Regions from separate parts of the Streptosporangium sp. CA-115845 genome, predicted to be linked through region 1. Evidence: riboswitches for the same ligand, from Rfam matches in the RefSeq annotation. Region 1 holds a riboswitch; the other holds the start of a gene.

Region 1 (4,896 bases):
ACCGACAGCACCGCCACCTCGTCGGGTGACATCTCCCCGGGCGCCGCTCCATCGGGCAAGCAGGACTGCAACGGCTACCCGAAGACCTACACCGGCACGCTGAACAACGGCCAGTCCGTCTCCCAGCCGAGCCGGTACTACCGGGCCGCCGTCGCCGGTACGCACTCCGCCTGCCTGGACGGCGGTGACGGCGTCGACTTCGACCTCTACCTCCAAAGATGGCAACGGTCGAGCTGGGCCACCGTCGCCACCTCCGACGGCGCGGGTTCCGACGAGCAGATCAGCTACACCGGCCCGCCCGGCTTCTACCGCTACTGGGTGGTCTCGGTGAGCGGCTCCAGCCCCTACACGCTGAGAGCCAAGGCACCCTGACCTGCCTGCCACGGTCCTCGCTCCGGCTCCGGCCGGCGTGCCGCCGAACGGCCTCAAATCGTCTGCCGCGTGGCGTGTGGCGTTTGAGGCCTTGGAGGCAACGGCTGGATTAGGGTGGCGTTGCCCGTATCGCATGATCGATCTGTGGTGTGCGGCGTTCTCCCCCTCCTGCTGTGAGAGCCGAGGTCGAGGAGAGATCCATGTCCCGCAGACATGTCGTCGCCATGGGCTGCGTGCTGGCGGTCACCGCGCTCACCCTGACGGGCGTGCCGGCCGTCGCCGCCGACTCCCGGGCGCAGGACGTTCCGGTCACCGCGTCCGCCTGGAAACCGCCGTCGGGCATGCTGGAGGCGCTCCAACGCGACCTGGGCCTGACCAGGGAACAGGTGCAGGCACGTCTGGCCAACGAGATCCGTATGTCGGGGATCGAGGCAGACCTCCGCGAGGCGCTCGGCGACCGTTTCGGCGGCTCGTGGCTGATGGGAACCATTTCGCAGACTCTCGTGGTGGCCACCACCGACCCCGCCGACCTCCCCACGATCGTCGCGGCGGGCGCCAGAGCCGAACTCGTCAAACGGTCGCTGACCGAACTCGCCGGGCTGATCAGTGACCTTAACGTGGACCTGCCGGGAAAAGGCGGAGGGGGCGATGTGCGCTTCGTCGACGCCAGGAACAACAGGATCGTCATCCTGTCGAAGAGCCCTCTGGCAACCGAGGATCTCGTGGAGGCCGTGGGGGCCGACTCAAGTGTGGTGAAGGTGGTGCCGTCCACCGAGCGGCCCCGGCTCCTCACTGACGTGCAGGGCGGCGACGCCTACTACATCGGCACTTCGAATCGTTGCTCCGTCGGTTTCTCGGTGATGCGCGGGGCCCAGGCGGGTTTCGTCAGTGCCGGTCACTGCGGTAAGACGGGTGATGCCACCACCGGTTTCAACCGGGTGCCCCAGGGGGTCTTCCGGGCGTCGTCCTTTCCCGAGAACGACTATGCCTGGGTCGCGGTGAACGCCGGCTGGACGCCCAAGCCGGTGGTGGGCGACGGCAGTGGCGGTACCGTGCCCGTCGCGGGCTCCAGGCCGGCCCTGGAGGGGGCCTCGATCTGCCGGTCTGGCTCCACCACCGACTGGCACTGCGGCCTCGTCCGGCAGCTCAGCGCCAGTGTCACCTACCCCCAGGGCACCATCCACGGCCTGACTCGTACCAGTGTCTGCGCCGAGCCGGGTGACTCGGGTGGCTCGTTCATCTCGGTGGACCAGGCCCAGGGGGTCACCTCCGGCGGCTCCGGCAACTGCACCTCGGGGGGTGTCACCTACTTCCAGCCGCTCGACGAGATCCTCACCGCCTACGACCTGACCCTGCTGACCGGCGGCGTCGCCACCCCACCAGGCGGCGTCCCGTCCGCTCCGGCGGTCTGCACCGGCTATCCGAAGGTCTACACCGGCATGCTGAACAACGGCCAGTCCGTCTCCCAGCCGAGCCGGTACTACCGGGCCGCCGTCGCCGGTACGCACTCCGCCTGCCTGGACGGCGGTGACGGCGTCGACTTCGACCTCTACCTCCAAAGATGGCAACGGTCGAGCTGGGCCACCGTCGCCACCTCCGACGGCGCGGGTTCCGACGAGCAGATCAGCTACACCGGCCCGCCCGGCTTCTACCGCTACCGGGTGGTCTCGGTGAGCGGCTCCAGCCCCTACACGCTGAGAGCCAAGGCACCCTGACCTGCCTGCCACGGTCTGGCGCGGGAGGTTTCACGGGACGTCCACCGCGACGCGGTGCCTGCCGGCAGCGGCGGCGCGCCTCCCGGGGCCGGGGCGCTCTGTCCGGCAGGTAACACGTCATGTCTCGCAGAGTGAGACAAGTGGCCGGGGCGGCGGTACGGCGATGTAGAGTGCTTAAGACCTGCGTGTCAGGTTTCCAACTGAATATTTGCTCATCCAGAGGGGTGGAGGGATCGGCCCTGCGAAGCCCCGGCAACCATCCCGGTTCAAGACTCGTGATCGACACGAGGTCGGCCGGGACAGGTGCCAATTCCGGTCTGTGACCAGGGTGGTCCGCAGACGAAGATGAGGGAAAGGCCTCGCTTCATGGCGCTCGCAACCACTGAGAACACCACCGCCTCGCTTGGTCGTGTCGAAGACACGCAAAACCAGCCCTTCGGCCCCGCCGTGGCCCTGTCCTGTCGCGAGTGCGGTACCCGCTACGACCTTGGCCCGAGCTTCGCCTGTGCCGAATGTTTCGGGCCCCTTGAGATCGCCTACGACTTCGGGCGGGTGACCCGGGAGCAGATCGCCGAGGGGCCGGCCAACATCTGGCGTTACCGCTCGTTGCTGCCCGTCCCCGCCGACGTGGCCGCCAAGCCCAACATGGAGCCCGGCTGGACCAGGCTCGTCAACGCCGGCAACCTCGCCCGTGAGCTGGGCATGCGCTCGCTGCACGTGAAGGACGACTCCGGCAACCCCACGCACTCTTTCAAGGACCGTGTGGTGGCCATCGCCGTCGAGGCGGCCCGTAACTTCGGCTTCCACACCCTCTCCTGCTCCTCCACCGGCAACCTGGCCGGTGCCGCTGCCGCCGCCGCCGCGCGGGCCGGGCTGGACGCCTGCGTGTTCATCCCCGCGGACCTGGAGCAGGCCAAGGTCGTCATGGCCTCCGTGTACGGGGGCAGGCTCATCGGCATCGAGGGCACCTACGACGATGTGAACCGCTTCTGCTCGGAGCTCATCGGCGACGAGCTGGGCGAGAAGTGGGGCTTCGTCAACGTCAACCTCCGGCCGTACTACGCCGAGGGCTCCAAGACGCTGGCGTACGAGATCGCCGAGCAGCTCGGCTGGCGCGTTCCCGACCAGATCGTCGTGCCGGTCGCGTCGGGCTCCCAGCTCACGAAGATCGACAAGGGTTTCAAGGAGCTGATCGAGCTCGGTCTCGTCGAGGACAGGCCGTACAAGATCTTTGCGGCCCAGGCCGAGGGGTGCTCCCCGGTCTCCGCCGCCTACAAGGCGGGCCACGACGTGATCCGCCCGGTGAAGCCGGACACGATCGCCAAGTCGCTGGCGATCGGCAACCCCGCCGACGGCCCGTACGTGCTGGACATCGCCCGACGCACCGGCGGCGCGGTCGAGGACGTCACCGACCCCGAGATCGTCGACGCGATCCGGTTGCTGGCCAGGACCGAGGGCATCTTCGCCGAGACCGCCGGAGGTGTCACCGTCGGCGTGCTCCGCAAGCTGGTCGCGGCGGGGAGGCTCGACCCGGAGGCGGAGACCGTGGTTCTCAACACCGGCGACGGTCTCAAGACCCTCGACGCGGTGGCCGCCGAGGCGCGCCCCACCGCTGTGATCCGCCCCTCTCTTGACGCATTCCGTGCGGCAATCGCCTAGAAATCATGAAAGGTACTGAACTATGAGCGTTTCTGTGCGGATTCCGACGATTCTCCGGACTTACACCGATGGTGCTGCCGAGGTGAGCGGAGAGGGTGAGACCCTGCGCGACGTCCTCCAGAAGCTTGACGCGGACTTCCCGGGGATCGGCGCCCGAATTCTTGATGAAACGGGTAAGATTCGCCGTTTTGTCAACGTCTATGTCGGAGATGAGGATGTCCGCTTCGCCGACAACCTCGACACGGCCACGCCCTCCGGCGTCCAGATCTCCGTCATCCCGGCGGTCGCCGGGGGCTGAGTCCCGCCCCGCCCGCGCTGCGCCGGTCGCGCCCGCCTCACCTTCCGGAGCGCTCGCGACACCTTCTCCATGACACCCGCCCGGCTTCGGCCGCGTGCGGGTGTCCTGCTTTGTGGCGTAAACCGGTATTCGCGGTGGGGAAAGATAATGTAATCTTTAACTAACTAATAGTGATAGTCAAACTATGTTCTCGTACTAAATGCTCTTGTAAAGAGCCGGTTTGGTGCTTGACTCTGTTGCCCTACCGGTTCCCACAGGTATGGTCGAGGGCGATCGATGTGGCGAAGTCCGCCCCGGAGATTGAGGACCTCGCGCGAGGAATGGGCGTCGTCCTTAAGTCCAGTAAGAGGAGTCGCAAGTGGCGCAGGGCACCGTCAAATGGTTCAACGCGGACAAGGGCTACGGCTTCATCGCGGTAGACGGTGGTAAGGATGTGTTCGTCCATTACTCCGCGATCATGATGGATGGCTACCGTGCACTCGAGCAGGGCCAGCGAGTCGAGTTCGAGATCACCCAGGGTCAGAAGGGTCCCCAGGCGGAGTCCGTCCGGGCGGTCTGACATGGCCGTCCCGTGAACCCGCGGGGAGGGGTCGGCGGACCCCGCGGCAGCGCAGTCCGCTGGATCCGCACCACCTAGGTCCGGCTCGCCTGCCCAATCGGCGAGCCGGGCCTTCGCTTTGCGCGGAACACACACCCGCATGACGCGGAGCATGCGCTGACGTGGCACGGAGCGGATGTCCGCGCCGGGCACGGCGCAGGTCAAGGGATCGTGGCTTGCACTCGACAAGGTAGAGTGCTAAACACATTGTTGGCACTCACGCATAGAGAGTGCCAACCCTGGATCGAGGCGAT
Region 2 (4,896 bases), 3.1 Mb from region 1:
TCGGTGTCGCCGCGCGAGTTCTCGAAGATCTCGTACTCGTTCTCGTCGGCGGCCTTCTGCGCGGTGCCCTGGTCCACGAGCCTGACCTGGAAGTCGATGCCCGCGCGTCGCCTGACCGCCGCCTGGACGGCCTGGGCGAGGACGTCACGGCGGTCGCGGACGAACGGCGCGGCGCTGACCGTGCGGACCGTCAGCCGCCTGCCGTCCTTGACCCGGTAGCCCTCGGCGTCGCGTCCGGTCCAGCCGGCCTCGTCGAGCAGCCTGTTGGCCCGCGCCGGGTCGTTGCCGAAGGTGTTCTCCAGCGAGGGGTCGTAGAACTGCGGGCTGCCCTGGCCGATGACGCTCCAGGCTTGCTTGGCGGTGCCCTGGTAGACGGAGTCGAGTACGGCGTCCACGTCGACGGCGTCGCGGAACGCCTCGCGGACCCGCTTGTCGTCGAACGGGGGGCGGGAGACGTTGAAGTAGTAGGAGAACGCGCTACCTGAGTTGAGGCTGGTCTTCAGCGTCAGCTCCGGGTTGCCCTTGATGAGGCCGATCTCGGTGGCGGGCACGCCCTCGATCACCTGTACCTGCCCGGAGGTGAGCGCGCCGACCCGCACCGCTGCCTCGGGCAGGAAGCGGTAGGTGATCTCGGCCAGGTGTGCCGGTCCCTGGTGGGCGGCGCCGGCGGGCGGCCAGTCGTAGTTCGGGTTGCGCCGGTAGTGGACCTCCTGACCGGGGGTGAACCGGTCGAGGATGAACGGCCCGGTGCCGACCACGTCGACGCCGCCCGCCTTGAGGTCCTTGGCGTTCCTCAGCGACTTCGGGGAGACCTGGCCGGCGAGTGGGGAGGCGAGGAAGTCCAGGAACAGTCCGTCCGGGGCCTTCAGCGTGACCTTCAGGGTGTGGGGGGCGCTCACCTCGGCGTGGTCGAAGTTGCGCAGCTGGATGGCGCTGACCGCGGCGTTGTAGCCGGGCGAGACGAGCCGGTCGAGGTTGGCCTTCACCGAGGCGGCGTCGAACCTCTCACCGTCGTGGAAGGTCACGTTGTCACGGAGCTCGAAGGTGTAGGTCAGACCGTCCTTGGAAACCTGCCAGGAGGTGGCCAGCCACGGCAGGAAATCACCGTTCCCGCCTCGGGCGATCAACGCGTCGAACTGGTTGTGGACCAGCAGGCGCGCCTTGTTCTGGCCCCACTGGTGCGGGTTGAAGGTGATCGGCTGCGTCTCGACGGCCCACACGAGCGACCCTCCGTCGCCACCGGCCGCCACGGTCGGGGCCTCACTCCCGGCTCCGCACGCCGCCAGCGCCAGCACCCCGGCGAGCGTCAGAGCGCCCCATCGCAACTTCACGTTCTTCTCCCTTGACACCTGGCGGTTCACGCGACGTGCCGCCTTATCCGGGTGCCGACGGCCTCGGACAGGACGATCCGGGCGAGGGCGTCGGCGTGGCGGAAGAGCGGGGCGTTGCGTCGGGGCCTGGCGAAGCCGCCGGTGACCTGGCCGCCGACGACCCAGGGGCCGAAGGCGAACCTGCGCGAGTGCGGGGTGCCGGACCTGTCGACCAGGCGGCGGTCCGCGGCCCGCACGTTCACCAGCCCCGACTTCTCGTCGAGCTCGCCCCGGTCGCGGAGCGCGCCGATGAGCGGGTCGGTGGCCCGGCTCACGCTGGGCGCGGGCAGCCTGGCCTCGACAAGGGTCGTGGCCGTCACGCCGCCGGGCACGGTGGGGCTCTGTGCCCGCCAGCGCCTTTCGTGGTGGTCGACCTTGAGGTCGGCGCCGAGGAAGGTGACCACCCCTGCCCTGGCCAGGGCGCGCAGCTCCGCAAGCCGGGGTCCCGGCGGGCCGCTGGCGAGGTAGCTGAAGAACCCGTGGAACCACGGATCGGAGATGCCCAGCTCGGCCAGGACCCCGTAGACGGAGAGCAGCCCGAGGATCAGGGCGTGGTCGGCGCTGTGCGCCGGGTCGGCGCGCCGCTCCAGGTCGACCGCGAGGTAGCCGTGCATCCACTTCTGCAGCCCCGCCCGGTCGCCGAACCTGATGCCCTCCAGCGGCCGGTCGAGCCGGTCGAAGTCGAGCCGGTCCAGATGCCGGGGCACGGCCGTACGGATCAGCTTGCGCATCCCCGGGCCGCGCCACTCCTGGTCGGCGAACGCCTCCGCGAACGCCGCCCAGTCCAGCCTGGCGCGCTTGGGGTGGGCGGTGATGAGCTCGTGGTAGTACGCGAGGGCGAGCTCCTTGGCGACCAGCGGCCACACGTCCCGGCGGAAGTTCCACGGGCCCTCGCCCAGCGCCTCGCGGGTGAGGAAGCGCGGCACCGGCGGGTGTGCGCCCCCGAAGGGGTAGCCGGTCTTGGAGTGGTACGGCACGCCGCGCCGCGATCCCACGTGCAGCAGGGGTTCCCGACCACCGGGCAGGTAGACCAGCTCCCCGTCGTACTCGCGGACGAACCGGCCGCCCCGGCCCGAGGTGAGCAGCACCATCAGGTCGACGAAGGCCAGCCCCATCCCCCGCACGATCACCGGCTCTCCGGCGGGGATGCCGTCCAGGTCGAGGTCGGCCGCGTATCCGGTGGGCAGGTAACGCAGCCCGCCGCGCGCGGCCAGGTCGGCCAGCGCCCGCTCCTCCCCGCTCGGGGTCACGTCGCCGTGTCCCTGGGCCAGGATCACCGCGTCGACCTCGATCGTCCGGCCGTCCTCCAGCCGTACCGCCTGGCCGCCGGGGATGTCGGCGAGATCGACGGCGCGGACCGGGTGCACGTGCACCCGGACCCCGCGCGGGGCGGTCGCCACCGCGTGCCGGAAGACGTGGGAGAGGTAGCCGTTCTGGGCCGGGCGGGAGGCGAAGGCGCCGGGGTCCCCGCCGAGCCACTCGGCCAGCGTGGGGCCTGGACGGATCGGCCCCTCACAGCGCACCGACTCGTCGGTGAAGAGCGTCACGTCGGCGGCGGCGGAGTTCATCCAGAGCAGTTCGGGCTGGTCACGGCGCCAGACGCGGCCGCCCCCCGGCGGGTGGGGGTCGATCACGTGGACGTCGAGCGAGGGCCAGCCGAGCAGGTCGGCGGCGTTGGCGCAGATGCGCTCCACCAGGCAGGTGCCCGTCGGGCCGGCGCCGACGACGGCGATCGAGGCGCTCATACGGCGGCTCTACGGTGCGGCCGGTAGTGACCGTGGGTGTCGTACTCGACGGGGCTCGCACAGTTCAGTGTGCTGGTCTTCGACATGTGGCACTCCCGGACATGTCTCGGTGACCCCGGTGAGGGGTCCGCGCTTGCGGCACGCCGACCGTGCCGCCAGGTCTCCCCGGGGGCACCCCGCCGCGGTGCGAGGGTTGCCGGTCAGCCGGCCGGGGCTTCGCACTGACACTCTTAACCTATTTAGAAGGTAGGAAATACATAAATCTCTGTCAAGGCTTAATGTTGGGGAATGTCCTATGAGATGGTGAAGGTGGTCTACCGCAAATACGACGGATCACTGCACTGGAACCACAGCGGCCTTCTGCTCGGCGAGGACGAACACGGGGTGTGGACCGGCTGCGCGGCCAACTCCGTCGGCCGCAAGGGCCACGGGCCCGAGGTGGCCTCCCCGCACGCCTTCGTGATGCTCTTCCCCCGCGACGCCTGGTGGACCGCCGCCTTCAACTCCGCCCCGCACAAGCACGAGATCTACTGCGACATCTCCACCGTGCCACGGTGGAGCGACGGCGAGGTCACCATGGTCGACCTCGACCTCGACGTGATCCGGACGCGCCGTGACCTGGCGAGGGGGCGCACGCGCCGGGTCTTCCTGGACGACGAGGACGAGTTCGAGGAGCACAGGGTCAGGTACGCCTACCCGCCCGACGTGATCGAGAGCGCCCGCGCCTCGGCCGCCTGGCTGATGGAGGCCGTCACCGCGGGCACCGCCCCCTTCGGGGCGGCGCCGCACTGGCTCTCCCTGGTCACCTGAACGCGCCCGTCATCGGACGAAACCCTCGGCGTTTCCAGCCCGGCGAACGCCGGGAGTGCTCACCGGCACCATCTTCTTGGCGGACGCCGAGGGTCTTCAACGGTGCCGCCTCGCTAACGAACGCCGGGCGTGTTCCCCAACGCCGCGTTGAGAGCTTCGGTACGGGTCGCCGTTCCCCAGAGCCACTCGATGGTGGCCTCCCTGCGCCGGTCAGCCAGCCATTCGCCGAAAAGCCGCTCCTCGATCAGGGCGCGGGTGGCGTCGTCGAGGACCGCGGGCCGGACCTGAAGCACACGCGCGACGGCGAAGCCGCCTTCGAGGGGGAAGGGGCCGAACACGTCCCCTGCCGTGAGCGCCACAGCGGGCAGGTCGCGACGATACGTTCCTTCCATCTGACAGAACGCCGCGTTGTCCAGCACCTCCCTCGCGGCCAGGGCCACCGGGTCGGCACTGTCGCGCAACCGCAGGAACGCATCCCGCGCGGCTTCCGCTCCCGCGTACCGCAGCCGCAGGACGTGCAGCCCGTCGAACTCGTCGCGGCAGGCGTCGAAGGCGGCTTCCACGCGCCCGGCCACGATCCGCCGACGTAGACGCCCCGCCGCGGCTTGCGCGGCGACCAGTTCCTCCAGAGCGGCGAGACCGAGCCCGCGCTGTGCCATCCACTCCTGGGTGGCCGGCACGGTCAGCAGACCCCTCGCACGACGGAAGGCATCCATCGCCTCCTGGAGCTCGTCGTCCGTGAACTCCGCCGGCTCACTGGAAACCTCCTCCTCCACCAGATAGGCGTTGACCAGTCGTTCTGCCAACCGGACGTCATCCCACAACACGTCCAGAATGGAGATCGCGTGTTCCATGTCCAGGTTGATCCCGTTGATCCGGACGACGACCTGGTCCCCCGACGGCTGGCCACCACGCAATGGCCAGGGGAGAGCCCGGTCCGAGGCGAGGGCCAACGAGATCGTGCCGTCGGC

Evidence for each region. Region 1 has a riboswitch for S-adenosylmethionine ahead of thrC (threonine synthase). Riboswitches for the same ligand answer to the same signal wherever they lie in the genome.
Region 2: linked by a shared signal. The riboswitch ahead of ACQP0P_RS13705 (FAD/NAD(P)-binding protein) and the one ahead of thrC (threonine synthase) in region 1 are both predicted to bind S-adenosylmethionine.

What each region holds. Positions count from the first base shown of each region.
Region 1 is NZ_CP191988.1:9,454,836-9,459,731, reverse strand. It holds gene ACQP0P_RS44880 (S1 family peptidase) at 1-372, shown strand, start outside; gene ACQP0P_RS44875 (S1 family peptidase) at 573-2,087, shown strand; SAM riboswitch class I at 2,297-2,439, shown strand; gene thrC (threonine synthase) at 2,454-3,746, shown strand; gene ACQP0P_RS44865 (MoaD/ThiS family protein) at 3,769-4,044, shown strand; gene ACQP0P_RS44860 (cold-shock protein) at 4,403-4,603, shown strand.
Region 2 is NZ_CP191988.1:2,522,667-2,527,562, reverse strand. It holds gene ACQP0P_RS13710 (ABC transporter substrate-binding protein) at 1-1,331, opposite strand, end outside; gene ACQP0P_RS13705 (FAD/NAD(P)-binding protein) at 1,358-3,115, opposite strand; SAM riboswitch class IV at 3,240-3,351, opposite strand; gene ACQP0P_RS13700 (DUF402 domain-containing protein) at 3,404-3,925, shown strand; gene ACQP0P_RS13695 (TIGR04500 family putative peptide maturation system protein) at 4,039-4,896, opposite strand, start outside.